DNA from 4 places in the Rummeliibacillus sp. SL167 genome. Region 1 is predicted to be linked to each of the others. Evidence: riboswitches for the same ligand, from Rfam matches in the RefSeq annotation. Region 1 holds a riboswitch; each other region holds the start of a gene.

The links. A riboswitch is a leader RNA that binds a small molecule or an ion and turns the genes downstream of it on or off. The one in region 1 is predicted to bind S-adenosylmethionine.
Region 2: another riboswitch for S-adenosylmethionine. It lies ahead of FEZ13_RS11835 (PLP-dependent transferase); the one in region 1 lies ahead of FEZ13_RS11290 (bifunctional homocysteine S-methyltransferase/methylenetetrahydrofolate reductase).
Region 3: another riboswitch for S-adenosylmethionine. It lies ahead of metK (methionine adenosyltransferase); the one in region 1 lies ahead of FEZ13_RS11290 (bifunctional homocysteine S-methyltransferase/methylenetetrahydrofolate reductase).
Region 4: another riboswitch for S-adenosylmethionine. It lies ahead of FEZ13_RS15665 (methionine ABC transporter ATP-binding protein); the one in region 1 lies ahead of FEZ13_RS11290 (bifunctional homocysteine S-methyltransferase/methylenetetrahydrofolate reductase).

Annotation. Positions count from the first base shown of each region.
Region 1 covers NZ_VCBM01000001.1:2,509,718-2,517,326, forward strand. The annotation lists gene metH (methionine synthase) at 1-682, opposite strand, end outside; gene FEZ13_RS11290 (bifunctional homocysteine S-methyltransferase/methylenetetrahydrofolate reductase) at 663-2,522, opposite strand; SAM riboswitch class I at 2,770-2,868, opposite strand; gene FEZ13_RS11295 (class A sortase) at 2,986-3,648, opposite strand; gene FEZ13_RS11300 (protoporphyrinogen oxidase) at 3,791-5,179, opposite strand; gene FEZ13_RS11305 (acyltransferase family protein) at 5,601-7,523, opposite strand.
Region 2 covers NZ_VCBM01000002.1:73,322-80,930, forward strand. The annotation lists gene nfsA (oxygen-insensitive NADPH nitroreductase) at 1-197, opposite strand, end outside; gene FEZ13_RS11830 (DASS family sodium-coupled anion symporter) at 457-1,929, opposite strand; SAM riboswitch class I at 2,347-2,462, shown strand; partial or broken gene FEZ13_RS11835 (PLP-dependent transferase) at 2,625-3,264, shown strand; gene FEZ13_RS11840 (homoserine dehydrogenase) at 3,638-4,624, shown strand; gene FEZ13_RS11845 (MerR family transcriptional regulator) at 4,783-5,013, opposite strand; gene FEZ13_RS11850 (response regulator transcription factor) at 5,296-5,997, shown strand; gene FEZ13_RS11855 (sensor histidine kinase) at 6,141-7,609, shown strand, end outside.
Region 3 covers NZ_VCBM01000001.1:91,569-99,177, reverse strand. The annotation lists gene mnmL (tRNA modification radical SAM protein MnmL/YtqA) at 1-417, shown strand, start outside; gene mnmM (tRNA 5-(aminomethyl)-2-thiouridylate-methyltransferase MnmM) at 414-983, shown strand; gene FEZ13_RS00360 (type III polyketide synthase) at 1,157-2,224, shown strand; gene FEZ13_RS00355 (isoprenylcysteine carboxyl methyltransferase family protein) at 2,221-2,739, shown strand; gene FEZ13_RS00350 (alpha/beta hydrolase) at 2,837-3,637, opposite strand; gene FEZ13_RS00345 (gamma carbonic anhydrase) at 3,764-4,291, shown strand; gene metK (methionine adenosyltransferase) at 4,374-5,576, opposite strand; SAM riboswitch class I at 5,850-5,965, opposite strand; gene pckA (phosphoenolpyruvate carboxykinase (ATP)) at 6,179-7,609, shown strand, end outside.
Region 4 covers NZ_VCBM01000004.1:72,540-80,148, reverse strand. The annotation lists gene FEZ13_RS15690 (acyl-CoA dehydrogenase family protein) at 1-1,039, shown strand, start outside; gene FEZ13_RS15685 (arsenate reductase family protein) at 1,168-1,524, shown strand; gene gcvH (glycine cleavage system protein GcvH) at 1,603-1,983, shown strand; gene FEZ13_RS15675 (toprim domain-containing protein) at 2,334-2,675, shown strand; gene FEZ13_RS15670 (thioredoxin family protein) at 2,689-2,997, shown strand; SAM riboswitch class I at 3,054-3,158, shown strand; gene FEZ13_RS15665 (methionine ABC transporter ATP-binding protein) at 3,538-4,566, shown strand; gene FEZ13_RS15660 (methionine ABC transporter permease) at 4,556-5,224, shown strand; gene FEZ13_RS15655 (MetQ/NlpA family ABC transporter substrate-binding protein) at 5,283-6,125, shown strand; gene gltC (glutamate biosynthesis transcriptional regulator GltC) at 6,526-7,428, opposite strand; gene gltB (glutamate synthase large subunit) at 7,552-7,609, shown strand, end outside.

The DNA.
Region 1 (7,609 bases):
CGCAGTTCAAGCCAACAGATAGTGGTTTAATATGTTCAATGGAAATATAGAATGCTTCAATTCCCTGACCAGCAAGCGTTGTCCCCATTGGCTCAATCGTTCCCGAAATCATCACAGGAATTGTTTTATGTAGCTCGTCAAAAGCTTGCTTAATACCAAGCGTACCTGCTTTTACATTTAGCATATCTTGACTTGTTTCAAGTAATAAAACATCCGCTCCACCTTCGATCAACCCTTTTGCTTGTATATAAAAATCATGTTGTAGCTCATCAAAGGTAATGCCACCTGTTACAGATAATGTTTTGGTTGTTGGCCCCATAGAGCCTGCAACAAAACGTGGCCATTCTGGAGTTGAAAACTCATTTGCCGCCTTCTTCGCAATTTCAACGGCTTTTTTATTGATTTCCTCTGCTCGGTCTCCTAAATGATATTCGTTTAAAACAACTGGTGTGCCACCAAACGTATTGGTGCTAATAACATCTGATCCTGCTTCAAGATATGCGCGGTGAATCGATTCAACAACGTCAGGGCGTGTGATGTTCAAATATTCGTTACAGCCTTCATACTCTTCTCCGCCAAAATCCGCTGCTGTTAAATTTGCATTTTGCAACATTGTTCCCATAGCACCATCTAATACTAAAATATGATTTTTAAGTCGTTCCTCAATGAGATGCTTTGACATAGTTGCTTTCTTCCTCTCTCTTGTAATCTAGTTCGCGAATATAATTTATCAATTCGATTGACATATCATAATGCATAAATGGTGTGATCAAATAAATACCATTGAACAGTTCAGCCGCTGTATCGATCAACTCTTTTGCAATAGCGATTCCCTCTACCTTTGCAGCTTCTTTATCTTCTCCTGTTACCCTCATACGTTCTAATACACTTTCTGAAAGTTTGATACCCGGTACCTCATGATGAAGGAATTCAGAGTTTCTTAAACTAGTAAGGGGCATGATGCCAATGAAAATAGGTGTATCTAAATGCTTCGTTGCTTCGTATACTTCGATTATTTTTTCCTTGCTATAAACAGGCTGTGTGATGAAGTAATCTGCCCCCGCTTCAATTTTTTTCTCCAAGCGCCCCACCGCACGCTCAACGACACGAACATTTGGATTGAATGCCGCAGCAATGGAAAAATTCGCTTTTTTCCGCAATGGCTTTCCTGAAAATGAAATACCTTCGTTTAATTGTTTGATCAATTGAATAAGTTCAATACTTGATACATCATAAACGCTGGTTGCACCTGGAAAATCTCCAATTTTTGATGGATCTCCCGTAACAGCTAAAATATCATGAATTCCCAAAGCATTTAACCCCATTAAATGTGATTGCAACCCAATTAAATTTCGGTCACGGCAAGTAATATGAGCAAGCGGACGAATATGATGGCTTATTTTTAAGATGGAGCCCATCGCTATATTGCTAATGCGCGGTGAAGCAAGCGAGTTATCCGCCATTGTGATCGCATCTGCTCCAGCTTCGTATAAAGCCTTTGAACCCTTTATAAATTTCTCGATTTCTAAATTTTTAGGTGTATCGAGCTCAACAATGATGGAACGTTCGTTTTTGGCCTTTTCATGAAGTGGTTTATAGGGATCTTTTGCTGCCTCTTTAATTTGAATAACTTCTTTATGTTTGACTACTTTGTGATAAATGGGTGGTAGATCTGCTAATCGATGTTTCATGGCAGCTATGTGTTTAGGCGTTGTTCCACAACATCCGCCGATTAGGCGTACACCTTGATCTCTTAGCAAAACTGCAGAACGTCCGAAATAATCTGCCTCAGACTCATAAACAATTTTTCCATCTTCAACATCCAGTAAACTTGCATTTGGATAAGCCGAAAGAAAAGCCTCTGTAGGGAGCTCTACATCTTCGAACGCTTGAATGGTATGGTGGGGACCAAGGCGACAGTTGACTCCAACGATATCTGCACCAATCGCTTCTAATTGATGGAGCGCATCGTTTAAAGACAAACCGTTTTGCAATATCCCTGGTTCATGCATAGATACTTGAGAAATGATAGGAATATCCGTTATTTTACGTAAATGCTTAACGGATGCTGCAAGTTCATCAAAATCATAATAAGTTTCGAGCAATAACCCATCTGGATTACCCGCTAATAAATAACCTGCTTGTTCATCCAAACATCGAATAATTTCTTCTAAAGTTGCATCACTTTTTCGTATTCCTCGAATACCACCAATTGTGCCTAAGACAAACTGTCCACCCTTTGAAGCTGCTCTTTTAGCAATTTGAATGGCACCCTCGTTAATCTCTTTCACTGAATTTTCTAGTCCATAACGTTCTAATTTGATGCCATTCGCTGTATAAGTATTCGTCTGAATAATATCTGCACCTGCATCAATGTATTGCTGATGGATATTTTCAATAACTTCTGGCTTTGTAACATTCAATTCCTCATAACAATAGTCGATACCATATGAATATAATAATGTCCCCATTGCACCATCTGCAGTTAGCACTTGGGATTGAAGTTTCTCTAAAAGTCCCATATAGTCCATCCTTTCTTTTTCTAAATAGTCCGTCACTATAAAGCACAACTTTCCACAATGGGAGATGTGCCTCTATCCCAATGAATATTTGTTGACGGATCAGGCATTTTACAGGCAGAGAATCCCCACATACTCGGCTATTATTTGTAGCCCTGAGTGGCAAAGCTTACTACCTATTCATGCAGAATAAAATAAAAAACCTTCTTACAAAATAAGAAGGTTTTAGAATGATCATTTATTAATTCCCTTCTTATCTGCAGGATTACTCCACTGGAATTAGCACCTGACCATTTGGCTGGTTGCTGAAGCTTCTTCGGGCCAGTCCCTCAGCTTCTCTTGATAAGAAATGTTATCTAATTGTTAGAATAATTAAAAGAATCATACCTCTTTATCTTAATTTCGTCAAGACAATATGAAAAATAGAGTTATAATTGCACATTTTTTCTCCATCAGCACACTTAACTCATTTGCTTATCTTGAAATATTTTGTATCATCTGTGTATGCTTGTTTATTAATCAGTTTTCCTCTAATAATCATACGTTTTTCACCATTATAATTACATGTCACTAATGTAAGTAACTTTTCATCTTGTTGATCTTCAATCACTTCTACTTGTGTAGGTGTAACGATGAACATCGTTGAAATTTGATATTCATATATATTCTTAAAGTCCGTGATATAAACCATCATACCTTTTTTTGCTTTTGTTAATGGGCTGAATAGAGTTTTTCCATTATTCATGTTATGTCCAGCTAAAGCGTAGTTGCCCTGTCCCATTACTTGATCTCGTTTCATCGTTCCTGCGCCAATAGTAAGATTGATATTCGAAATACCATAAACAATGGGTAGCTGTAGGTGAACATCTGGAACACTAATGGCTCCAATTGCATGAACATCTTTCTTTTTTGTTTGGGCATTGATGACATCTTGTAGACCGATATTTTTCACTTCTTTAAAATCAAATGTTGTATCAGGTGATGTTTCTATTTCTTTCACATTCGACTTTTGAATGGTTTCTTCAGACATATTGGCAACTAAATAGCCCATTATTGGTTTCTGAAAAATGAATACGAATCCAATAAAAAGGAATAAGATCCCAAGCACTAGCCATAATTTTCTGATCATCTTATGAACCTCTTTCATCTTCTCTGTCTTTCCATCTTACATACCCGCATCTATTTTGACAAACAAAAAACCAAGAATGGAAAATCCCCCTCTTGGTTCATTTGAATTTTGTCATATATAAATATTTTTTGTGATAATTTTTCTATACTAATTGGCTAGCGATTTTCTGTGCTGTATCTTGACCATTTTGGATACAACTACCAATTCCAACGCCATAGTATGAGCAGCCAGCTAAAAGGACATTAGGATATTTTTCTTCTAATTGAGCATTTAAAGATTTGACCATTGCCGCATGCTCCATGCCATAAATCGGCATTAAATCATTCCACTTTGTAATATTTACAACAGTTGGCTTTCCATTTAATTTTAATGATTTCCTGATATCATCCAATACGATCGCTGTTATTTCTTCTTCGCTTAAATGTTTTAAATCTTTAAATAAGGGGTTCGCACTTTTATAAAATACACGAATTAACAAGTTGCCTGATTCCGATGTATGCTTCCATTTACGACTTGTCCACGTGCAAGCATTACATTTTACATCATTATTTTCAGAAACAATATAACCTGTACCATCCGCCGGTAGGTTTTCATCCGGTATATCAAAACCAACATAGACGGCTATAATAGACGCATTATGGATCGTATTTAAATCTTGATCTATTGCTTTATCTTTCAAAATTTCACTCGTCACGGCATGTGGTGTGGATAACACAACAAAATCTGCAACAATATCTTCATGCTTATCAAATGAACAGATGTATTGTTGACCTTGTTTTTCTATATTTGTCGTTGCAACACCTTTGATGAATTCTACATCCGTCAATGTTTCCTCTAAACGATCAATCAATTGTGACAAACCATTTTTAAAAGAGATGAACTTTTTATTGGCTGACTTTTGGAACTGCTCGCGATTTGCACCGAAGCCTTTGATAATACTGCCGTATTGTTCCTTATAGTCAAGTAGATATGGTAGTGTGGAAGCCATCGTTAATTTGTATAAATCACCTGAGTACACGCCAGACAATACTGGTGCAATTTGCTTTTCCACTAATTCTTTGCCTAAAAAATATTCAAGAAATTCACCAATGGAACTATCTTTTGTAAAACGGTCATTAGGCAACTCTAGATCTTTTAAAGCCTCTTTTTTGCCTTGTGGCGATACAAGTGTACTACTGTTGAGCGATTCGATGCTTGTTGGAATACCAAACACACTATCGGCTGGAATAGCATGCAGAGTATTATTTGTATATATATATGAAATACCTGTTCCATTGTAAACTAGGTCATTTTCTAAACCTAATTCTTGAACAAGTGGCATAACACTTTGGTGACGAGCAACAATGGAGTCGGCACCTGTTTCCATGATGAAACCTTGATCATGTTCTGAATGTATTTTACCGCCGAGAAATTCATTTTTTTCAACTAATACAAGCCTTATATCTAAATTTTTTTCTTTTTTTTGTTTTTGTAAATAGTGCATTGTACAAAGACCTGTAATACCTCCACCGACAACGACAACTGTTTTCAAGTTGCTCAACTCCTTCATTTAGCGACATCATGCGCTTTTTGACATTTTTCAGTATAATCTTTCATAAAAATAGACGCCATGATTTTGGTCACAACGTTTATAAGAAATATGTGAATTTTAAAGTAGAATGGACTATTCTATTTCAACATATAGTTGATATACATTTGATTTTACTACAGAAAAGCATTTTCTACAGACAAAATGAGTTGAACATGCTGATAGATAGGTCAAAACTTAGCTTTATGATATCCCAACCTCAAAATTTAAGGGATATGATATATATGGTCTTCACCTATATCATATCCCTTTTTAACCATAAAAGGCTTTTTTGAATGGTTCTCTGTTTATTCAATTTTAAATATCACATTTTTACTGTACTATTCTTATTTTTTGTAATAGTAATTCTCATAAAATCTCTGAATTATTTTTCACCTTTGACAATCTCTCTACTAATCAAAGCTGTATAGTATTCTTCGCCCTCTTTGTCTGGATGAATATGATCGTCATAGAATAAATCATCTTGCCCATCCGTCACACTATACCAATCGATAAGCTTCACATTTTTATGATGCTTGACTGCTATGGCTATTTTACGATTGACATTATCCTGCCAATTGCGTGGGACACGTGTATTCACAAGATAAATATGACGGTCATTCCCTATGGCTTTCAGTAAATCATTCAGTTGTGTTCCACTGAAATCTCCATTAGATCCTAATCCTAGAACGACAACTCTCCCTAGCTGGCCTTTTTGCTTTAACTTGTTGACAGTAGCAGTTGCCTCATATACTTGGCGCCCCACTTTTGCATCTACGACGATTTGTGGTATTTGCTGCTTGAGAGCAGTAGCTGCACTCAGCATAACAGAATCTCCAATTGCTGTAACACTAATCGATGAAGGCACTTTCATCGCTTCAATCTCTTGTCGTGTTTTTTTCTGTTTAGTTGCCGCCTCAGCTGTAGCTTTTGGTTGTTGCTGTTTCGTAACTTCACCCTTTTTAGCTACATCTTCCTTTTCTACCTTCTCTGATTTAGTGCTTGAGGCTACTTCTTTTGCTGTGTCTAATTTTTTCTGTTCTTCTTTCAGATGTTCTTCTAGTGCACCACTACTAGTCTGCTTTTCAGTAGGAGTAAACACCATACCCATCACAAAAATTATCATAATACAACCCATAAATGCAGAACCAATTCGATAAGGTAATGCCCATTCTTTCCAATTCCAAGACCATTCGTGAGTTTGGAACTTATGGAACCAAATCCTCCATTCGCCCCTTCGAACAGGGTTTTCGACAAATCGCCAAGAAAGTTCAGCTAACAAAAGTGTTAAGGCAATGATTAAAAAGGATTTCCAAAGTGGAACATCCACTCCATCTATACCTGCTCCCAGTAATACAACTATTGGAAAATGCCAAATATATATGCCATATGATCGTACGCCGATCCATAATAGCGGCTTAAAACTCAACACATCCCCTATACGACTTGCAGGATGTACAATCGTTGCGATCAAGATAGCCGACACAATGGAGGCTAAAAACATACCACCATAATATAAAAACGGTCCTTCCTCGTGCATGAAAACAAACATCAGCAAAAGGAGGAAGAAACTAACTGCCCCAACACCATTCAATAATTGCTTTGCTTCATCCGTGACATTTGCTTTAAGCTTTTTACTTGACCATACTAATGCCAATGCCGCTCCTATCAGTAAAGAAAACACCCGCGTATCTGTACCATAGTAAACACGGCTTGGATCTTCATTAGGCGTAAACATAATGGCCATCACGATAGCCGACAGGAATGCTCCTCCAAGAATCCACAATGCGAATTTTCCCTTTTGACGGACAAAATAGAAAGAAATAATAAGGATAAGAGGCCATATAATATAGAATTGTTCCTCTACTGCTAGTGACCACAGATGTTGTAAAGGAGATGGCGGTGAAAACTTCGTAAAATAAGAATGATCTTGTACAACATAAAACCAGTTGCTAACATAACAAGCAGCAGCCAATATTTCTGACCGCAGTCCCGTTAGAAATGATCGTTGAAATAACGTAATCCAAAAGCCTATTAATATTAACATAATGAATAAGGCAGGGATTAATCTTCTAAATCTCCGTATCCAGAAATTTTTCAAATCAATGGTTCCATACTTTTCATATTCATTGATCAACAAGTCTGTAATCAAATAACCTGATAATACAAAAAATACGGTAACTCCTAAATAGCCTCCTACCATTCCACTAACATGCAAATGATATAATATAACTGCAATTACCGATACAGCCCTCAGACCGTCTAAACCACTTATGTATCTGTGATCTTTTTTCACCGGTTCCGGCATAAAAGATACCCTCCTACTTGCAACAAAAAGCTTATCTTATAGATCCATCCTATTAGATGTTAACTCCCTCCACCTAGCTGTCGCTT
Region 2 (7,609 bases), on a different contig from region 1:
AAAGGATTATTGGATAATTCTCCAAGCTTTTGTTGTTTTTCTTCATCAGTTACCCAAATAACGCTATAAGCTTGAACAAAGTGAGATGTTGCTGCCATTTGAGCAGTTTCAATCAAATCTTGTACGGTTTCCTTTGAGATTTTTTCACCAGTATACTTCCGAACAGAGGTATGACTACGTAATAGTTCCTTGACCATTAGAATGTCAACTCCTTTATAATAGGTATCTATTTCACTATAAGGGATTTTGTAGAAAGTTACTACTGAAATCTTTTTTCATAGATATCGTCAATAAAATATGATATACGAATAAATTATTGTACTGAATATTAGAAAGAGAAAGTGGGTACTTAGAAAGGCAATCGATTATTAAGAGCAAAAAAGTGCAATTCAACGTTGATGTTGAATCACACTTCTTTTACATTTCGAATAGCTACTTATTTGTAACAATCTATCCTTAGAGTAGTCCAATCCATTTCCAATAAGTCGCACTAAATAATAGAATGAGTAGATAGCCGATCACTGTAAGGGGTATACCTGATTTTAAGAAGTCTTTAACAGTGAAAGCACCTGTACCATAGGCAAGCATGTTTTGCGGTGCACTGACAGGTAGCAAGAAACCAAAACTAATGACAAATTGTTGGATTAATACGAAACCAACATTGTTGACATCAAAGTGAATGGTGGTCGTTAATGCGATGAAGATAGGAATTAACGCAGAAGAAAGACTTGTTGCACTTGCAAAGCCAAGGTGAATGAGAATATTAAATGCTGATACTAAAGCGATCGTTGCTAGAATGGGCATATGTTCTAAGCCAAGTGAGCCGAATACTTTTGTAGATAGCCATTGGGCGCCTTGTGTATCAAGTAACACTGTGCCAAGTGCGATGCCCACTGCAAATACAATGATTGTTCCCCACGGAATAAGCCCTTCCACCTGTTTCCAATTGAAAACACCTACTTTAGGAGCCAATAAAATAGCAATAGCAACAATAGTAACGGTTGTTGTATCAAATGGGTGTAATTTACCTTCTGTTGCCCAGAAGAATAGTAATACCAAAGAAATAATAATCAGACGAATTTCAGATGCTTTGACAGGTCCTAATTCTTTCAATTGAGACTGGATCAAATCTTTACCACCCTCAATTTTTTGCGTTTCCGGTTTAATCAAATGAATCATAACGAAAAATAGCACGATTGACATAATAACCGAAAATGGTGCTGCATACATGAACCATTCACTCCAAGAAACATCTGTTTGGAATTCCTTATTGATAAAGCTTAATGCGACCATATTTTGAGCAGCGGCTGTTTTAATCCCCACATTCCAAATAGAGACAGCTTGTACAGAAGTAATGACCAATAACGCTGCAAGTTTACTATCTTTTGGAAGACCAAAAGCTGCGACCATACCTAGTAGGATTGGTACTACAGCTCCTGCTCGAGCGGTAGCACTTGGTACGAAAAATGCTAAAATAATAGATACAATAATGGCTCCGAACACAATGCTTTTTGTTTTCGTACCGACCATCGACAAAATCCATAAGGCAAGTCGTTTATGTAAATTTGTTGCTTGCATGGCAGCGGCTAAAAAAAGAGCAGCGGCAACGAGTGCAACGGCAGAATTACTAAAGCCGCCTAAAGCCATTTTTAAAGCATTAGCAGTACCGTATTCTAAAGAAGGATCTTCAATCGTTGGCGCTAGACCGATTGATACGGCTGTGATGGCGATAATCATAGCGGCACTAACTGGATAAGAAACCGCTTCTGTTACCCATAAAATAACGGCGAATCCAAGAATAGCTAGACTTCTTTGGCCAGCTACAGGTAAATCTCCACTGTTTGGCCAAAATGTAATAATAATTAGTACAGCAAAAGCTAGTCCAATCCATAATGGTTTTAAATTTTTTTTCTCTTTCGCTTTATCCATTCTTCTCATCCCTTTCTTATAATTCCATTATAAGGTGAAAACATAGGATAAACATATGGAATTATGTCGAAAAAAGGAAAATATATGAAAATATTTTATTTGGATAGTAAATGTTTGACCTATCAAATAGAGCCTTCAAAATCGTGTAAAAGCAAAAGAAAATAAGAATGTAAATGTAAAAATATTGTATTGGTAAAGTAAAAATAAAAATGAATACAGATAGATTTTCTTATCCGATGCTCAGGTAATGCCTCAATTCAAGTCACAAGTAAGAGGCAAGGGATAAAGTGTGAATGGAAAAATTTTCTATGCAAAATTTTACTTTATTAAAATAATTAATAATTTTGAAAAATTTATTGACTTTTCATCCGAGTATCTTCTATACTTACGACAATAAGATGGAACAAAATCAAATAACCTTTATCAAGAGCGGCGGAGGGATAGGCCCTGCGATGCCCAGCAACCAGTGAGTGTATGTGTACTTGCTACGGTGCTAATTCCTACAGATTTTACTCAAATCTGAAAGATAAGGGGAGGAAATTACGAATCAACCCTCTTCTTACAGGAAGAAGGGTTTTTATTTTTAGGTTCTATACGGAAAAGAAAGATATTGAGGTAAGTGTACGATTAATATTTTGTTTGCTAACTCTAACATTTTACATAGAACTTTTTATCCCACTTTAACGGGCAGTAAGACAATCGCTGATGTAGCAGTTGATGCTGGTACATTTGATTGGACTCGCGGTAAATTTCCTGATTATACAGAACCAGATGTGTCCTATCATGGTTTACGCTACGGAATCGATACAGCAAATGTAGCGTTTGCTACGCGTTTACGTGTCCAATTATTGCGCGATTTCGGCCCAACACTTAGTCCAGAAGCAGCATTCCAACTACTTCAAGGACTAGAAACATTGCACTTACGTGTTCCTTACTATAATGAAAATACGCGAAAAGTGGCTGAGTACCTTCGCCAAAATGATCAAGTAGAATGGGTTCATTTCAATGGTTTTGAGGATAGCGAATTCGCTCCACTAGCTAAAAGATATTTATACAATGGTTATGGATCAGTATTAACATTTGGTATCAAAGGTGGTCGTGAGGCAGGGCGTCAGTTGATCGATCATATCGAATTGTTCTGCCATGTCGCAAATGTTGGGGATGCTCGTTCACTCATTATTCATCCAGCATCTACAACTCATCAACAATTGAGCTATAGAAGAATTAGAAAAAGCTGGAGTTCCAGAAGAATTAGTACGTCTTTCGATTGGATTTGAATCAGCAGAAGATATCATCGCTGCATTAGAAGTGGCATTTGCAAAGGTAAGTAAGTAGGTACATTGAAAGCTGAGAAAGAATAAAAATCTTTTTGTGAATACTATAGAAAGGGTGACGTAGTGGCGGCGTTTACTCTTTTCTTCTCTGTTGTCTAAAATAATTTTTTTATTTTTTTTGAAAATGAGAAAATTTGATAAAATCAACGATGTAAGCGTTTTTCATGACCTCCCAGAAAAAACATTTGTCCTTCTCAGAAAGATTTTCCTTGTAATCTGTCCGCATGTAAGCTAAAATCATCATTAAGTTCAATAATTGAGAATTTCTTTACATGTACGGGTCACATATTCATGATACAAAATGATCATTTGAATACGTATGATGTGGTTCTGCGTATTTTTAGATATAGAGAAAAAATTTGGAGGCGAATAATATGACAACGGTGAAGGTAGCAATTTTAGGTTTCGGCACAGTTGGTCAAGGAATTTTTCATATTGTTAATGAAAAGCGAGAGCAATTTAAACATACTTTAGGAGTAGACATTGAAATCGCTAAAATTCTTGTAAACAATGTGAATAAGCCGCGTCCGCATGCTCCAAAAGAATTACTAACAGATAATTTTGAAGATATTCTTGCAATCCCTGATTTAGAGGTTGTTTTTGAGGCAATTGTTGGAGAGGAGCCTGCATTTAGATATTTGTCTAAAGCTATTGAAAAAGGTTGTAACATTATTACAGCAAATAAAGTGATGTTTTCTAGGTATGGTTTAGCCTTACAAAAAAAGGCAAAAAAATATGGTGTTCAGGTTGGGTATGAAGCGACTGTGGCTGGTGGTGTACCAGTTATTAAAACAATGCAGAACATCCTACGTGTAAACGAAGTAAGCCATATCCAAGGTATCTTAAATGGAACTTCCAACTATATCCTAACGCAAATGCGTAGTGAAGGCTTACCATTTGATAAAGCATTACGAGATGCACAAGATTTAGGCTATGCTGAAGCTGATCCATATAATGATATCTCAGGTCAAGATCCATTCCGTAAGTTAATGATTTTAAGTGCATTAGCATTTGGAGAACAACCGAATTGGGATGATGTAGATGTCGTGGGTATCACTGGAATAACAGCCAAACAAGTAGCAGAAGCAAAAGCAAAAGGATTACGTTATCGTCACATAGGAGATGTTCGCCGTGATAAAGTAACGGGTAAAATCGTTGCGACAGTTGGACCACAATTAGTAGGTCCGGAACATCCTCTCTATAATATTGAAGGTGTGAATAATGCAGTGGCATTAGACACAAATTATATCGGAACACTTACGCTTGTAGGTCCAGGAGCTGGTATGTTTCCAACAGCAAGTGTAATGGTTGAAGACTATGCAGATATGTTGGTGAAAACACCTGCTGTCGTTTCGATTTGACCATTAAAGAACTTTGTTATACAAGAAGGTTTCGTATCAGGTAGTAAAGCTCCCATATAAAAAAACTTCCATTGATGAAGTTTCATTTTATCAAAATCTGCTTATTCTAATTTTAGAGATAAGCAGATTTTTTTGTTTTTGGGACATGTTATTACAGTTTAATCTTCATCTTTAATATCAATATCCTCAGGTATAGGGGTATTTTTCCATATTTCAATTTCTTCTTTTATTCTTTGTAGTTGTTCGTGATAACGTTCGAATTGATCACTACTAATTAGCATCTGTTCACCATCATAGACAGCACGAATCCGGCCTTCTAACACATAACGCATCACTTGCTGTTCTGGCATAGAAATATCCTTTGCCGTTTCCGCCACTGATTTGTACATCACGCAAGGCCTCCTTTTTCCCTTTTATCCTTCACATTATAATCAATGAAAGTACAATCCTCAACTTTTTATAAAAATTGTCAAGGTTATTCATGGAAAATATTAACAAATTATTGTTAAATCGGTTTTAAAAAATTTTTTGGAAGAAACATGGGAATCCTGTAAACTATAAGTAACTATATAGAAAATCTTAAGAATTTCTTCATTTTTATGATGACTACTTTTTAAGATTTCATCTGTAAGATGATACCCATAAGGAAATAAAGAAATGAGGTGTAAGACGTGGAATCTTATACAATTCTAGTAACAGATGATGATCAGGATATACGAGATGGTATTGAGATTTATTTGAAAAACGAAGGATATCACGTGTTAAAGGCTGCAAATGGTGTGGAAGCACTTGAACGATTAACGGAAAATGAAGTACATCTCATTATTCTAGATATTATGATGCCTGAACTTGATGGCATCCAAACCACTTTTAAAATTCGAGAAGAGCGCAATATCCCGATCATTATATTAAGTGCCAAAGTGGAAGATTCAGACAAAATTCATGGCTTGTCTGTTGGAGCAGATGATTATGTGACGAAACCATTTCATCCGTTGGAATTGATGGCTCGGGTAAAATCCCAACTGAGACGTTATGTAAAATTAGGTACTTATAGTGAACATCCAGGGAAAATAGTAGTTGGTGGTTTATCGTTAGATACAGAAGCGAAAGAATTGTTACTTGATGGCGAACCTATTAAATTAACGAAAATCGAATATAACATTACAGAGCTTTTATTAATGAATGCAGGTCGCGTTTTTTCCATTTCCGAAATTTATGAGCGAGTATGGCAAGAACCTGCCTATAACGCAGAAAATATTGTTGCGGTACATATTCGTAAAATTCGAGAGAAGATTGAAGTAGATCCTAAAAATCCAAGATATTTGAAGGTGGTATGGGGAATTGGCTACAAAATGGAGAAGTCATCGTCGTAGTACGTTTATTTGGTCGGTCATTGCACTTGTGATGGCCCTATGTAGTTTGCTCTATTGCTGTACGTTTATTTTTCAATTGATCGATTTTAGTCTGATCAAACAAATGGCCCGACTCACACGAATGATGATAGGGAGAGTGTAATATGCGAAAGTTTAAAAACATCCTAATATTGTCATCCATTTGTATCATTCTGATAGGAGCAATGACATTATTCGAATATCGTCATCAATTTATGAATAATTTTTTTGAATCAGATCGATCAGATTATTCAAATTATACAAGCCGATTAGGAGCACTTGTGTTAAATCCAATGGATACTGATAAAGTGAGAAGAAATATTCAAGTGAAGAACAAGGAAATAGAGGATTATCGCCATTATAATGGTAGTCTAAGTGAGCAAATCTCGGATATTAACGTCCATTATAAAGAAAAAATTGCTGAAGCGAAAGATGCAAAAGCGACTTCTGTTGTAAAAGCATTAACGGCAGAACGAGATAAAGAAATAAAGAAAATCACAAAAACATTTGAAGATGATAAGTATGTTCGAGCACAAATTAAAAAACTTAAAATAGAGGAAATCGATCGCTATGCTAAAAATTTGGAGGAGGACAAGCAAGAGTTTTTAAATAATTTTGACTACGTGGCGTATGAGCTAACAGATTTATCTACAGGGCAAACTTATACCCATGGGAATATGCAAGATCCAGCGCTTTATACACAAAAATACGATGGAAAACAACAAGTTTTGGAACTGCCAGGTATTGATGATGAATCCAGTTGGACGACATCTAATGATATGACGACAGAAAGTAGAGGAATATCGTATGATTTAACAGACATAGTCCCAAGTGTCTCGCATTCCTATAAAGGTGAAATTCGTGTTTCTAAGACAGCTTTTCAAAACTCACCACAGTATCAAGAATATCAAAGTTTTTATATCCATAAAATATTATTAATAGCACTATGGATATTGAGTGTGATCGCTGTTTTAGCTTTAGTCCGCAATAGACCTTTGAAAATAAACGTCAACAATGATCATTTTTTATTCCATACGATTCATAAATGGCCAATTGATATACGACTGGCTATTATAGGTGTGAGCGGAATGGGTATGATCATGGATTTATTTATATTGTCTGATTTTCTTGCCAACTCATCTTTTACTATGCTTGCAGAGTATTTCAAGATCATGATAGCGATTCTCATTCTCTATTTGTTTGTGTGGTTCATCACAGCACAGCTTCAATTATTGATAGAAGATATGAATACAGAAGAAAAAAGACTAAGTGCTTATAAAAAAACATTATGCTTTCGTATTTTAGAGGGTATTCGCTATTTATTTTGGTCCATGAGTCTAATCTTACAAGCAATGGCACTTCTAATTTTTATCTTTCTAGCAGGAGTCGGGTTTGCAATAGCTGCACTGTATGCAAATGAGCTGATAGGCATTTATTTCTTTTTATTCATAACGGTCGCTATACCAACGATCATTATTTTCTTACATCGTATCAGCTATATCAATGAAATCATGAAACAGACAGAAGAAATGGTAGAGGGACGCTTAAATAGTGAGATAAAAGTTCGTGGTAGATCCGTTTTTGCAAAGCATGC
Region 3 (7,609 bases), 2.4 Mb from region 1:
AAACTTCGTAAGCATAATATTCGCGTTTGTACGCATATCATCAATGGCTTGCCTCTTGAAGACTACGATATGATGATGGAAACTGCCCGAGAAGTGGCAACACTAGATGTTCAAGCCATCAAAATTCATTTGCTTCATCTATTAAAGGGGACACCGCTTGTCAAACAATACGAAAAAGGCATGTTACAATTAATGGACAAAGAGGCATATATCCATTTAGTGGCTGACCAACTAGAAGTCATCCCTCCAGAAATGATTGTACAACGTATTACGGGTGATGGACCTATCGATTTAATGATCGGACCCATGTGGTCAGTAAACAAATGGGAAGTTTTAAACGGGATTGATGCAGAACTAGAACGCAGAGAAAGCTGGCAAGGTAAGTTTTACAACGCGAAAGAAGTGAAAACCCTATGACATTAAAACTTGTCTTACAATATGCCCATCTTTTACTTCAAGATACAATAGAGGCTGGCGACGTTGTAGTTGATGCGACAGCCGGAAATGGATATGATACGACTTTTCTTGCACAGCTTGTCGGTGAAGATGGACATGTCTACGCATTTGATATACAACAACAGGCGATTGATGCGACCAGCAAACGGTTAATGGAAGCAGGAGTGTCAAAACAAGTATCCCTTATTTTAGATGGTCATGAAAACATAGATCAATATGTAAAAGAGCCTGTTAGTGCAGCTATTTTCAATCTAGGTTATTTACCTGGTGGTGAACACACCATTATTACTAAGCCAAATACAACTTTGCAAGCGATTGATCGTCTATTAAGCTTGTTAAAAATAGGTGGCATCATTATATTAGTTATCTACTATGGTCACGAAGGTGGCAAAGAGGAGCGCGATCGAATCATCGACTACGTTTCAAGCTTGCCGCAGAAAAAAGTCCGTGTTTTACGTTATGAATTTATCAATCAAAAAAATGATCCTCCTTTTGTCATTGCTCTTGAAAAATTGAAGGAACTATAATCTTCTAGACACCTTAAATGAACGATTTAGGATGTCTTTTACATGGTTCTACGCAAAAAAAAGAACAGGTACTAACCTAGAACTTTTTTCTATTGAACCATATTTTGTTTTAAATATTTGATCGTATGCATAGATTATTGAAACCATCCAATTATAAAGGAGTTCAATGATCTATGCCTAAAATACAAGCCGTTAGTACATATGCTCCTCCTTATTCGCTAACGCAGGACAATGCAGAGAATTTCATCAAGGAACTTTTTACGGGAAAGATGAATAAGCTTGAACGATATTTAAAAGTATTTAAAAATGCGGAAATTTTTAATCGTCAACTGGCTATGCCAATAGAATGGTATAAAGAAAATCACTCTTTTTCAGAAAAAAATGACTTATATATTGAGTTAGCGACGGAATATAGCATAAAAGTTATTCAGAAATGTTTAGCAGAAGCAGCAGATGTGACAATAAGGGATATTAACGCTATTATTTTTGTTTCGACTACAGGGATTTCAACACCTAGTATAGAAGCCCGATTAATGAACCAATTATCTTTTTCCAATGATGTTGTCCGCATTCCAATATGGGGGCTTGGCTGTGGTGGCGGTACTGCAGGAATTAGCCGTGCAAATGACTATTGTTTGGCACATCCAGAATCATCAGTCTTGGTGATTTGCGTTGAGCTATGCAGTCTAACATTTCAACCAAAGGATTTGAATAAAAGTAACTTTATCGGCACTTCCCTTTTTGGGGATGGAGCTGCCTGCGCTTTAATAAGCGGTGACCAAGTAAAATTATCTCATACCAAAACTTTACCTCGTATTCAAGCAACTGCTTCAAAATTATTACCGAATTCTGAGGATATTATGGGCTGGCGAATTGAAGATGATGGTCTGCATGTGATCTTTGCCAAAAGCATTCCTAATATTATCGTAAAATGGTTTGCACCATTTGTAGAAAGCTTTCTTGCTCAGCATGAACTTTCTCCGCAAACTATTCATCGTTTTATCGCTCATCCAGGTGGCAAAAAGGTTCTTACTGCGTATGAATCCGCCTTGGAACTTCCAAAAGAATTAGCAGCACCCAGTTCTATTATTTTGCAGCAGCACGGCAATATGTCTTCTCCAACGGTACTCTATGTACTGAAATATGTTATGGATCAACAACCAAATCGCGGTGAATTCGGAATAATGACTTCTCTCGGCCCAGGTTTTAGTGGAGAGTTAGTATTACTAGAGTGGGAGTGATAAATATTTTATTTGCCATTATTTTTACAATCATTTGTATCCAAAGATTAGTAGAATTACGAATTGCTAGAGAAAATGAACGTTACATGAAAAATCGTGGAGCGATTGAATTCGGTCAATCACATTATCCCTTTATCGTTATGCTGCATGGGTTATTTTTGAGCAGTTTATGGATTGAATATATTTTAAAGGATGCTCCTCTTAGTCCATTTTGGATTATTTTGCTTGGATTTTTTCTACTCTTACAGATTGGTCGAATCTGGTCTATTAAATCGCTTGGACATTTCTGGAATACGAAGATTATTGTATTGCCCAATACCACTTTGGTAAAAAAAGGTCCATACAAATGGCTTTCTCACCCAAACTATATCATCGTTGCTTTAGAAATTGCTGTTATTCCATTAATTTTCCAAGCCTACTTCACCACCATTGTATTTTCAGCTTTGAATATAATGATAATGTTCGTTCGTATTCCTGCTGAAGAAGCGGCATTAAAAAGTCAAAATGATTATTAACTGAACAGACGATGCGTTGAAAAATGTTTCAGGCAATACCCAAAAGATGTCCGTCAATTGATGATTCAACGACGGACATCTTTCTTATATAGCATGATTAAATAATATAGCCAATATTTCGTAATGCGTTATAGATGAAAGATTCCATATACTGATAAATATCATTCCGCTCAGGTTCTTGATACAAATCATGATAACAAACTTTCCATTCCTTATATTGCAATTCCGAAATATTTTGCTGCATAAGCCACTTTTTACTGTGCGCTGGTGAAACGATTTTATCATTTCCGCCATTCATCAACAGTACGGGGATGTCTGGCAATTCTTCGGTGGCTATCACAACATTCTTCATAAATTGATGTAATTCTCGATACCAATTAACAGTAATCACTGAATTATAGTAAATATCATCTTTTTCTTCTTTATAAAATTCATAGCTACGTGTTAGCTGCTTTACCGTAATGTCATGATGAATCTTCATATTCCCCGTTAATTTGCTCAATCCTGTTAAGGCATTGGATAACTTAGAGGGTTGATGAATTAAATGCATCCATGGAGATGTCAAAATCATCCCAGCACATTCGTATTTATGTTTTCTTTCTATTTGAATGGCAAGTGTTGCGCCTAACCCATGCCCAATGATAAAGATCGGCAAATTGTAAGTAAATGCGATTTGCATCATTTGACGAATAAACTTTGCATAATCTCTAAAATCTTCGTCATGCGCTTTTTTACGCCTGCTCTCTTCACCATGTCCTGGTAAATCACCAGTGATGACATGCATTCCAGACGTTCTCAATTTTTCAATTAACCAAGCATATCTTCGATGGTGCTCGTATGCACTATGTATAAAAACAACCACTGCTTTCGCTTGACCTTCAGCTTCCCATTTCCACATAATTACTTCTCTCCTCATTGATTCTATCTCTATTTTAACGTATTCTATGTTTTTCTGTTCCAATTATCACATCCGTTTGTTACGATAATTATAAAAAATTCTAACTTGAAATGAGGCGTATTTTCGATGATTTATCCATTTAAAGATAAAAAACCATCTATTGACCCATCTGCTTTCATTGGTGATCATGTTGTTATAACAGGAGATGTGACGATAGGTCCAGATTCATCTATCTTTTATAATACCGTTATTCGTGGTGATGTTTCGCCTACTATTATTGGTCGTAAAGTAAATATTCAAGATCTCTGTTGTTTACATCAAAGTCCAGCTGCACCGCTAATTATAGAAGATGAAGCCACCATTGGCCATCAAGTAACACTTCATAGCTGTCATATAAAAAAAGGAGCACTAATAGGAATGGCTTCCATCGTTTTAGATGGTGCTGAAATTGGTGAAGGCGCATTTATTGGTGCTGGTAGTCTGGTTACGCAAGGAAAGAAAATCCCACCAAATACACTTGCATTCGGTCGTCCTGCAAAAGTGGTTCGTGAACTAACAGAGGAAGACAAAAAAGATATGGATCGTATCCTAAACGAATACTACGAAAAAGGGCAATATTATAAATCTGTACAAAACAACCCGCTACCTCGATAATTTACTTTAACATTTTACACAAAACAAAAGGTCATCCACCATCATCATGGCGAATGACCTTTTTGATTTGGTCATTGATTTTCTAAGCTTTTACAGCAAATTTTTCTTTCAATGCTGCTACTTTATCTGTTTTTTCCCATGGAATATCTAAATCAGTCCGTCCAAAATGTCCATATGCTGCTGTTTGCCTGTAAATAGGGCGACGTAGATCCAACATTTTGATGATACCTGCTGGACGTAAATCGAAGAGTTCACGAATCGCTTCTACTAGATCGCTTTCTTTTACTTTACCAGTGCCAAACGTATCGACTGCAATTGATACTGGTTGTGCAACACCGATAGCATAAGCAAGTTGAACTTCTGCACGTTCTGCAAGGCCTGCTGCGACGATATTTTTCGCAACATAGCGAGCTGCATATGCTCCTGAACGGTCAACCTTTGTTGCATCTTTTCCTGAGAAAGCACCGCCACCATGACGAGCATAACCGCCATAGGTATCAACAATGATTTTACGACCAGTAAGACCTGCATCACCTTTTGGTCCGCCAATTACGAAACGACCTGTTGGATTGATAAAGTATTTGGTATTGTCATCAAGTAATTCAGCTGGGACAACTTTCGCAATCACTTCCGCCTTTAGGTCTTTTTTGATTTGTTCTAATGATACTTCTTCATCATGTTGAGTTGAAATCACGATAGTGTCTACTCGTACAGGTTGGTTATTTTCATCATATTCGACCGTCACTTGTGTTTTACCATCAGGTCGTAAGTAAGATAATTGGCCTGATTTACGAACTTCTGATAAGCGTCGTGCCAATTTATGGGCAAGGCTTATTGGCAATGGCATTAATTCTGGTGTTTCATTACAAGCATAGCCAAACATTAAACCTTGATCCCCTGCACCAATGGCTTCAATATCTGCATCTGTCATAGAGCCTTCACGAGCTTCTAATGCTTGGTCAACACCTTGTGCAATATCAGGTGATTGTTCACCAATCGCTACAAGCACAGCTAAATTTTCGGCGTCAAAGCCGTATTTGCCACGAGTATAGCCAATTTCTGCCACTGTATCTCGTACAATACCTTTAATATCTACATATGTAGTAGTTGAAATTTCACCAGCTACAAGTACTAGACCTGTTGTAGCTGTTGTTTCACATGCTACACGCGCATTCGGATCTTTTGCAATAATTGCATCTAAAATTGCATCTGAAATTTGGTCGCAGATTTTATCCGGATGTCCTTCTGTTACGCTTTCTGATGTGAATAATCGTCTGTTTGTCATTTGGTTTCCTCCTATTATAACGAGATCCTCTCGAAAAAAGATACGGTACTCATTACCCATGTCCGTTTAAACAGTTACACTAAACGACAAGCCCGCTGTAAGCTGCTTTTTTAACACGAGGATATAGAAAGTGCCAGTACATAGTATAAATAGAATGCCACAAATCGCATATAATAATGAAACAAATCAGATTTGCTTCTATTTTTTGAAAAAAAAAACCTTTCACTCATCGAAAAACAATGAGGAAAGGATATGTTTCGTAAGCACCTTTCACTCTTATCGTTCAAGGAATGTTCCTTGCATCAGATTAGCACCAACGCATTACGTGAAAAATAATGCAGGTTGCCGGGTTTCATAGGGCCTGACCCTCCACCAGCTCGGGATAAGAGTATCCGTTCTAATGCTTATAGTAAGTGATATTGTTCCGAAAGTCAAACGTATTCTCTATTGATTTTGAAAAAAGTCAAATTTAAAAAAATAATTAATAATTAGTATAGACTATTCATTCAAATGTGTTATACTAATTCTCGAAATGAATAACTAGATCCCCTTTTCAGAAGGGCATATAATAAATAAATAAAAAAAGGATGGTACGAACCAAGATGAATTCAGTAGAAATTGCGAATGAACTGAAGGACTTATTACAAGGACAAAACATTTTAGAGCAACTTTCAGTCCCACAATTAGTGGAAAAAGCAACTTCACGCGGTGAAGCAATCTTAACAGTTGATGGTGCAGTTCGTGCAGTAACAGGCAAATATACAGGACGTTCACCTAAAGATAAATTTATGGTAGTTGAAGAATCTTCTAAAGATCATATTGACTGGGGAAAAATTAACCAACCAATTTCCGCAGAAGTATTTGATTCATTATATAACAAAGTTATCAATTATTTAAAGCAAAAAGAAGAAGTTTTTGTATTTAAAGGCTTTGCAGGTGCAGATAAAAACTCTCGCCTAGCGATCCGAGTTGTTAATGAATACGCTTGGCATAACCTATTTGCTCACCAATTATTCATCCGACCTACTGATGAAGAACTTAAAACTCATGATGCTGATTTCACAATCGTATCTGCCCCAACATTTAAAGCAGATCCTAAAGTTGATGGCACAGCTTCAGAAACATTTATCATCGTATCTCTTGAAAAACGTATTATTTTAATCGGCGGTACTGAATACGCTGGTGAAATGAAAAAATCAATCTTTGGTATTATGAATTACTTATTACCACGACAAGGCATTCTTTCCATGCACTGTTCAGCAAATGTTGGTGAACAAGGTGATGTTGCTCTATTCTTCGGTTTATCAGGTACTGGTAAAACAACATTATCTGCTGATGGTAATCGTAAACTAATCGGAGATGACGAACACGGTTGGTCTGATAATGGGGTATTCAATATCGAAGGTGGTTGCTATGCAAAAACAATCAACCTTTCTGCTGAAAAAGAACCGGAAATTTATAATGCGATCAACTTTGGTACTGTACTTGAAAATGTAGCTGTCAATGCTGACAGTCGTGTTCCTGATTACGATGATGCTACACTAACACAAAATACTCGTGCTGCATATCCAATTCAAAATATCGAAAATATCGTTGATCCATCTGTTGCAGGTCACCCAAAAACAGTTATCTTCTTAACAGCTGATGCTTTTGGTGTTTTACCTCCGATCAGCAAACTAACAAAAGAACAAGCGATGTATCATTTCTTATCAGGCTTCACGTCTAAAATCCCTGGTACAGAACGTGGTGTTGTAGAACCAGAACCAGTATTTTCTACTTGCTTCGGTGCTCCATTCTTCCCACTTCATGCAACAGTTTATGCAGAAATGTTAGGAAAGAAAATTGACGAACACCAAGTAAATGTTTTCTTAGTCAACACTGGCTGGACTGGTGGTAGCTATGGTGAAGGTAGCCGTATGAAACTTTCTTATACTCGTACAATGGTCCGCGCTGCTATCAACGGTAAAATCAACGATGTATTTACTGACAGAGATCCAGTTTTTGGTCTTGCAATCCCAACAGCTATTGAAGAT
Region 4 (7,609 bases), on a different contig from region 1:
TGAAGTAGGGCGTGGGCACGTTATCGCTTTCAATATTCTCAATATCGGCCGTTATAAACTAGGGGTTGGGACGATTGGGGCTTCAAAACGCGCGCTTGAGTTGTCGATAGCCTATACGAATCAACGTCAACAATTTGGAACACCCATTTCATCCTTTAATCTAACAAAAGAAAAACTAGCAACGATGGCTTCTAAATTATATGCTTCAGAATCTTTGATCTATCGTACGGTTGGTTATTTCGAGGATCGTATGAGTCAGTTAAATGAAAAAGAAAAGAATGACGGAAAAGCGGTTGCAGCATCAATCGCTGAGTATGCAATTGAATGTTCGATCAATAAAGTATTCGGTTCTGAAACGTTGGATTATATAGCAGATGAAGCCGTGCAATTACATGGTGGTTATGGATACATGCAGGAATACGAAGTTGAACGTATTTATCGTGACTCTCGTATCAACCGTATTTTTGAAGGAACAAATGAGATCAATCGTCTAATCGTTCCTGGAACTTTTGTAAAAAAAGCTTTGAAAGGCGAATTACCACTTCTTCAACAGGCGCAAAGCTTACAAGCGGAATTGCTATCGCTGGTGCCAGAAGAAATTGGGGATGAACCATTAGCACAAGAAAAACATCTAGTGAAAATGGCGAAAAAAATTGCATTACTAGCAGCAGGTACAGCAGTACAACGTTTTGGTCAAAAACTAGAGCAAGAACAAGAAATCTTAGTGAATATTGCCAACATCGCCAATCAATTATTCGCAATAGAATCTGTTGTTCTCCGCACGGAAAAGGCACTTGCGCGTGATGGCTTCGATAAATCGGCACAAAAAGTTTTGTACACAGAGATCTTCGTACAAGAGGCTTTTGCAGAAATCGAAAAAGAAGCAAAAGAAACAATTATTGGTTCTGTAGAAGGTGACGAAGCACGCATGCTACTATCTGCATTGCGTAAACTGACACGTTTTACTCCATATAATTTGATCGTGAAAAAACGTCAAGCTTCTTTAAAACTGATTGCTGAAGAAAAGTATACGGTTTAATGTATAAAATTTGCATAAAAACTAGAAATCCGGTCATGATAAATGGTGATCGGATTTCTTGCTTGTACACGGCTGTCACACTACAATGAAAGAAAACAATAAAAAACCGTAAAAAAAGGAGCATCCATATGACGATCAAAATGATTCACTATCCCAAGTGTACGACATGTAAAAGAGCGCAAGCATGGTTAAATGAAAATGGCATTGAGTATACTGCACGACATATTGTAGAAGAAGCACCCACAAAAGAAGAACTAACGAATTACTGGAAATTAAGTGGGTACCCTTTAAAAAAATTTTTTAATACATCTGGAAAAAAATATCGTGAGCTTCAATTAAAAGATCGTCTAAAAGAAATGTCAGATGAAGAACAGCTTGAATTATTAGCCTCAGATGGCATGCTTATTAAGAGACCAATTGTGACTGATGGACAAAGAATTACGTTGGGCTTTAAAGAAGATGACTTTGAAAACACATGGAAATAGTAAAGGAATTAGCTTGTTTTTGTATAGGGAATATGTCAAAATTAAAGTGAATATTAATACATATTTGGAGGGGTAATAATGAGCATACCAGCAGATTTGCGTTATTCAGAAGAGCATGAATGGGTAAAAATAGATGAAGGTAAAGTACGCATTGGTATTACAGAATTTGCACAATCAGAACTAGGGGATATCGTGTTCGTTGAACTACCACAAGTAGGGGACGAAGTAGTAGCAGACGAACCATTTGGTAGTGTTGAATCTGTCAAAACTGTATCAGAAATTTATGCGCCGGTTTCAGGAAAAGTTGTTGAAATCAATGAGGAATTAGAAGATAGTCCAGAATTCGTGAACGAATCACCATATGAAAAAGCATGGATGGTTGTAATAGAACCTACGGATAGTTCTCAAATCGATAAATTACTAACAGCTGATCAATATAAAGAGCTAATCGAAGAATAATTTTTACTATAGAGGCGCCACACTTTTGTGTTGGCGTTTTTATGTACAATTTCAAGTTGGATTGAGTGAAACTTGTCACAGTGGGCGATTCTTAGCCCACTGTGAGTTAGTTGAACCAGTCGGGCATATACAGGCAGTTACTCACTTTATTCCAGAGAGCAACCCTTATAAGATTACTGCCTGTTTATGCGGGACAAAGTGAAACTTGTCACAATGGGTGTTTCTTAGCCTATTGAGAGTTAGTTGAACCAGTCGGGCATATACAGGCAGTTACTCACTTTATTCCAGAGAGCAACCCTTATAAGATTACTGCCTGTTTATGCGGGACAAAACTGTAAGGAGTGATTAGCATGTCTGATAAAGTGCTTATTGTAGAAGGTAGGCAAGATAAATTGCAAATTCAACCCTTATTAGCAGAAGATATTCCGATACTTTGTACAAATGGAACTATTAGCGCAAGTAACCTTGAAGAACTGATTTACCCCTATGAAGAATATGATTTGTATGCTTTTTTTGATGAAGATTATTCAGGTGATTGTTTACGAGCTTTGATGAAAAAAGAATATCCAGAAGCATACTTTTTACGAACGCGTACTTTATATAAACAAGTTGAAGCGACACCGAGAAAATATTTAGCTAGAATATTATTAGCTGCGAATTTTAAAGTAAACCCAGCTTATCTTATAGAATAAGGAATGACATATCATGCAAGAATGGTCTATTGAACAATGGGAGAGTACAAAGGAAAGCCAATCATTATGCGCTTTCTATTTATATACCCCGATGTGTGGTACATGTAAAATTGCATCTAAAATGATGGCAATAATAGAAGAAACTTTTCCAGATGTTCCAATAGGAAAAGCAAATATCAATTATATTAAACAGATAGCTATTGATTATGAGATTGAAAGTGTTCCGTGTTTATTGATTGCAAAAAATGGGGAAATAGAAGATAAAATTTATGCATTCCGATCTGTTTTATATTTATTTGATAAATTTCAGAAAAAAGATTGACGATGCTAACATAGAGTGGTAAAGTAACAGACATAAATTAAATAATTATTTACGTTGTCTTATTTAGAGTGGTGGAGGGAAGTGCCCTATGAAGCCCGGCAACCGTCACAATGTGATATGGTGCCAATTCACGCAAAGTGAACAACTTTGGGAGATGAGAGAACGGTTTCGTAATTGCACGTGAACCCTTCTGTTAGTCTTGCAGAAGGGTTTTTATTTTGGACTCCTACATAGAACATTGCTGATACACTCATACTTGAGTGAAAGGTAGCGACTTCTTGCAAGAAATTGTATAGATCTTACGGTGAAGCCATTTCTGCAATAAGCGGTCTCAGGAGCATGTTTTTTCTGCGACGAGTAACCGCAGGAGCAAATTCTTTCTGCGACGAGTAACCGCAGGAGCAAGCGGGCTGTTGAGGAATATCAGCAATATATTAAATATGGACAAGGTTAAGAATGAAATAGTTTTTCTAATTCGACAAACAAATGTATAGTTACATTCACATGTCAGTCGCTTAAAAATAGAAGGTGGTTTTGATAATGATTCAGTTAGAAAATGTCGTAAAAAAATACAAAACCGCTAATGGGTATCTTACTGCAGTTAATGATGTTAACTTATCAATAAATGATGGCGAGATTTTTGGCATTATCGGTTATAGCGGCGCTGGGAAAAGTACAATGATCCGATTACTCAACGGTTTAGAAAAACCTACATCAGGGAAAGTTATTGTAAACGGACAAAACATTTCAGCGATAAGAGGAAAAGAACTTCGAAATGCTCGTCATAAAATAAGTATGATCTTCCAACATTTCAACTTATTATGGTCAAGAACAGTAGAAGAAAATATAGCCTTTCCATTAGAGATTGCGGGTATTAGCAAAGCAGAACGTCAAAAACGGGTGCTTGAACTAATCGAGCTAGTTGGTTTGAAAGGAAGAGAAAAATCTTATCCATCTCAACTCTCTGGTGGTCAAAAACAACGGGTGGGGATTGCTCGAGCATTGGCCAATGATCCAGAAGTATTGCTCTGTGATGAGGCTACGTCAGCTCTTGATCCAGAAACGACGGATGCAATTTTAGATTTACTTGTAAGTATCAATGAAAAACTGGGGTTAACCATTGTATTAATCACTCATGAAATGCATGTCATTCGTAAGATTTGCCATCGCGTTGCAGTAATGGAAGCAGGAAAGATTGTGGAACGTGGAAATGTTCTCGAAGTTTTCCAATCTCCAAAAGCAGAAATCACCCAAAAATTTGTTTCCCAAGTAACGGAAACAGCAGGACATAAAGAATCTATTTCACAAATGCTGGAAGATTATCCAAATGATCAACTGATTAAGTTATTCTTTGTAGGTTCTAAAACAGAACAACCTGTTATTTCACAACTAATACGTGAGTTCAATGTTGACGTGAATATTGTTCACGGCAATATCTCACCTACGAAGAGCGGACCTTATGGTACATTAATTGTCCGGATTGTTGGCGATACAGATCATGTAGCGAAAGCTATTCAATATTTAGATATACAAGGCATTAAATCGGAGGTGATCAATAATGCTGAATGATCTCTTTCCGAATGTCGATTGGGAAATGATGTGGGAAGCTACTAGAGAAACCATCTATATGACAGCTGTTTCCACACTTCTTACATTTATTTTAGGACTAGTTCTTGGGATTGTATTGTTTTTAACAAGTCCAACACAGCTTTGGGCGAATAAGATTGTCAATGTATTAACAGGTTCATTTGTTAACATTTTCCGATCTATTCCATTTATCATTTTAGTTATTCTTTTAATTCCATTTACAAAATTCTTATTAGGTACTATTCGTGGTGCCAATGCAGCTTTACCAGCTTTGATTATCGGTGCCGCACCTTTTTATGCTCGGATGGTTCTGATTGCTTTGCGTGAGATCGATAAGGGTGTTATTGAAGCCGCTCGCTCGATGGGGGCAAAAACTTGGACAATCATTTGGAAAGTTTTAATACCAGAATCTCTGCCAGCTCTAATCTCTGGTATTACGGTCACTGCGGTAGCATTAGTTGGCTACACCGCAATGGCAGGCGTAATCGGTGCAGGTGGTTTAGGCAATTTGGCATTTATGGATGGGTTTCAACGTAGTCGTAACGATGTAACCTTGGTCGCTACCATATTAGTGTTAATCATTGTATTTATCATTCAATTTATCGGGGATTTCATCACATCGAAAACGGATAAACGATAATTGGTGTATACGTTGTTTCAACGTTCACATAGAGAAAAAATAGAAAAGAGGTTATTTTATGAAGAAACTAATAGCAGGAATCCTAACAGCTTCACTAGCATTAAGTTTAGCAGCTTGCGGAAGCAATGATAAATCTGCTTCTGACGATTCAAAAAAAGATGCAAAAGAAACAAAATTGGTAGTAGGTGCTTCTAATACACCACATGCTGTCATTCTTAAAAAAGCGCAACCAATTCTTAAAAAAGAGGGCGTTGACTTACAAATCGAAAAATATCAAGATTATGTATTACCAAACAAAGATCTTGATTCTGGTGATTTAGATGCAAACTATTTCCAACACATTCCTTATCTTGAACAACAAATTAAAGATAATGGATATGACTTTGTAAATGCTGGAGGTATTCATATTGAACCAATCGGTATTTATTCTAAAAAATATAAAACTCTAGATGATCTTCCAAAGGGTGCAACTATTCTTATCAGTAATTCTGTAGCTGACCAAGGTCGTATTTTGACATTATTAGAAGCTAAAGGTTTAATCACATTGAAAGATGGCGTTGATAAAGCATCAGCTGAAATCAAAGATATTGCTAAAAATCCTAAAAACATAAAAATCGATACAAAAACTGCCCCTGAAATGTTAGTACAAATGTACGAAAACAAAGAAGGAGATGCAGTTGTTATCAACTCTAACTTCGCAATCGATGCTGGGTTAGTCCCAACAAAAGATGCAATTGCTCTTGAAGATAAAGATTCTCCATATGTGAATGTTATAGCTGTGAAGAAAGAAAACAAAGATAATGAAGCAGTGAAAAAATTAGTAGACGTATTACATTCAAAAGAAATTCAAGATTTTATCAATGAAGAATGGAAAGGTTCAGTAGTACCAGTATCTAAATAATTAATAGCATAAGCAAAATAAAATTTCACATAGTGGTGTTCATTTTCTTCTATGTGTTAGTGAAGTTTGAAACAAAAGACTTTTCTAGGCAGTGATTTGTATGTCTCATTGTCTGCTTGTACTTAAGTCTTGCGGTTGGAACTTCTCGCTTATCAATGCAAGAGAAAAAGACGCTAGAACATTATTTGTTTTAGCGTCTTTTTGTATTTAGAAACATAAATTTTTTATGCCGGTTTATGGAAAAATCAATGATTGTAATCCATATGCAAAAAAAATGATGGTCAATTGGATCGGGACAAGAGAAAAAATGTTTACGTATAGAATTTTATTTTTTTCAAAAAATATATATAATGATTTCACATAGATTTATTCTTGAATATGATATGATGGTACGTGAATTTTATTTGAATTGAGATAACCTAGTAAAGAATTGACTCACAAAATTCAAGAAAATTTTTTCAGATGGTGCTAGTTCTCGATTAACAGGATAAATCACACCAACATTACGTGTAAATGGTGGCTCAACAAGAGCTAATTTTTTTGTGCGCCGAGGAGTCGAATCGTAAAACGCACTTTCCGGTAGGAGCGTAACGCCTATGCCTGCTGCCACCAAACCTTTTAAAGCGTCCATATCTTCTCCTTCTGAACTAATTTTGGGGCTAAAGCCAACAGATTTACATGCTTCTACCACTACTTTGTTTAAGATGTACCCATCTGGGAATAACACGAATCCTTCATTACGCAGGTCTGCTAATTGGATCTCTTCTTTTGTGGCAAGCTGGTGTGATGCGGGCACAAGAGCCGCAATATTTTCTGTAAACAGTATTTTAGTATTGATCGCGTCATCTCTTGCAGGAACAGGTCCTAAAAAGGCTAAGTTTAGTTCACGTTGTTTGACGGCATTAATGAGATATCGGTAGGAACCTTGTCTTAAGTGAAAGGAAACATTTGGATGCTCTTTTTTAAATGCCGAAATGACGGTAGGCAAAAGAAAACTTGCCAAGCTTGAAGGGAAACCGATTTTTATCGTCCCTTTTTCAGGATTCAAATATTCATCAACTTGCTTTTTAGCAAAATCAATGGCTTGTAACGCAGCGATTGTATACTCAAGAAAAGTCTTACCAATCGGTGTTAGTTTTACGTTACGACCTACTCTTTCAAACAATTCGATACCTAATTCTTCTTCTAAATTGGCGATTTGACGACTAACAGCTGACTGCGCTACATGTAAATTTTCCGCAGCTTCAGAGATATGTTCTCTTTCAGCAACTGCTACAAAATATCTTAATTGTCTTAGTTCCACGCCATGTCATCTCCTATTTATCTATTTTATAGATTAATCCTATCCAAATTATATATTGTTTATATCAATTTGAAAAACTAAAATATATTTAAGTCACTTTTTATATATAAAGGAGGGAATCGTATGACATTTCACAAAATTCCAACAGCACAAGGTTTATACTCTCCACAATTTGAGCATG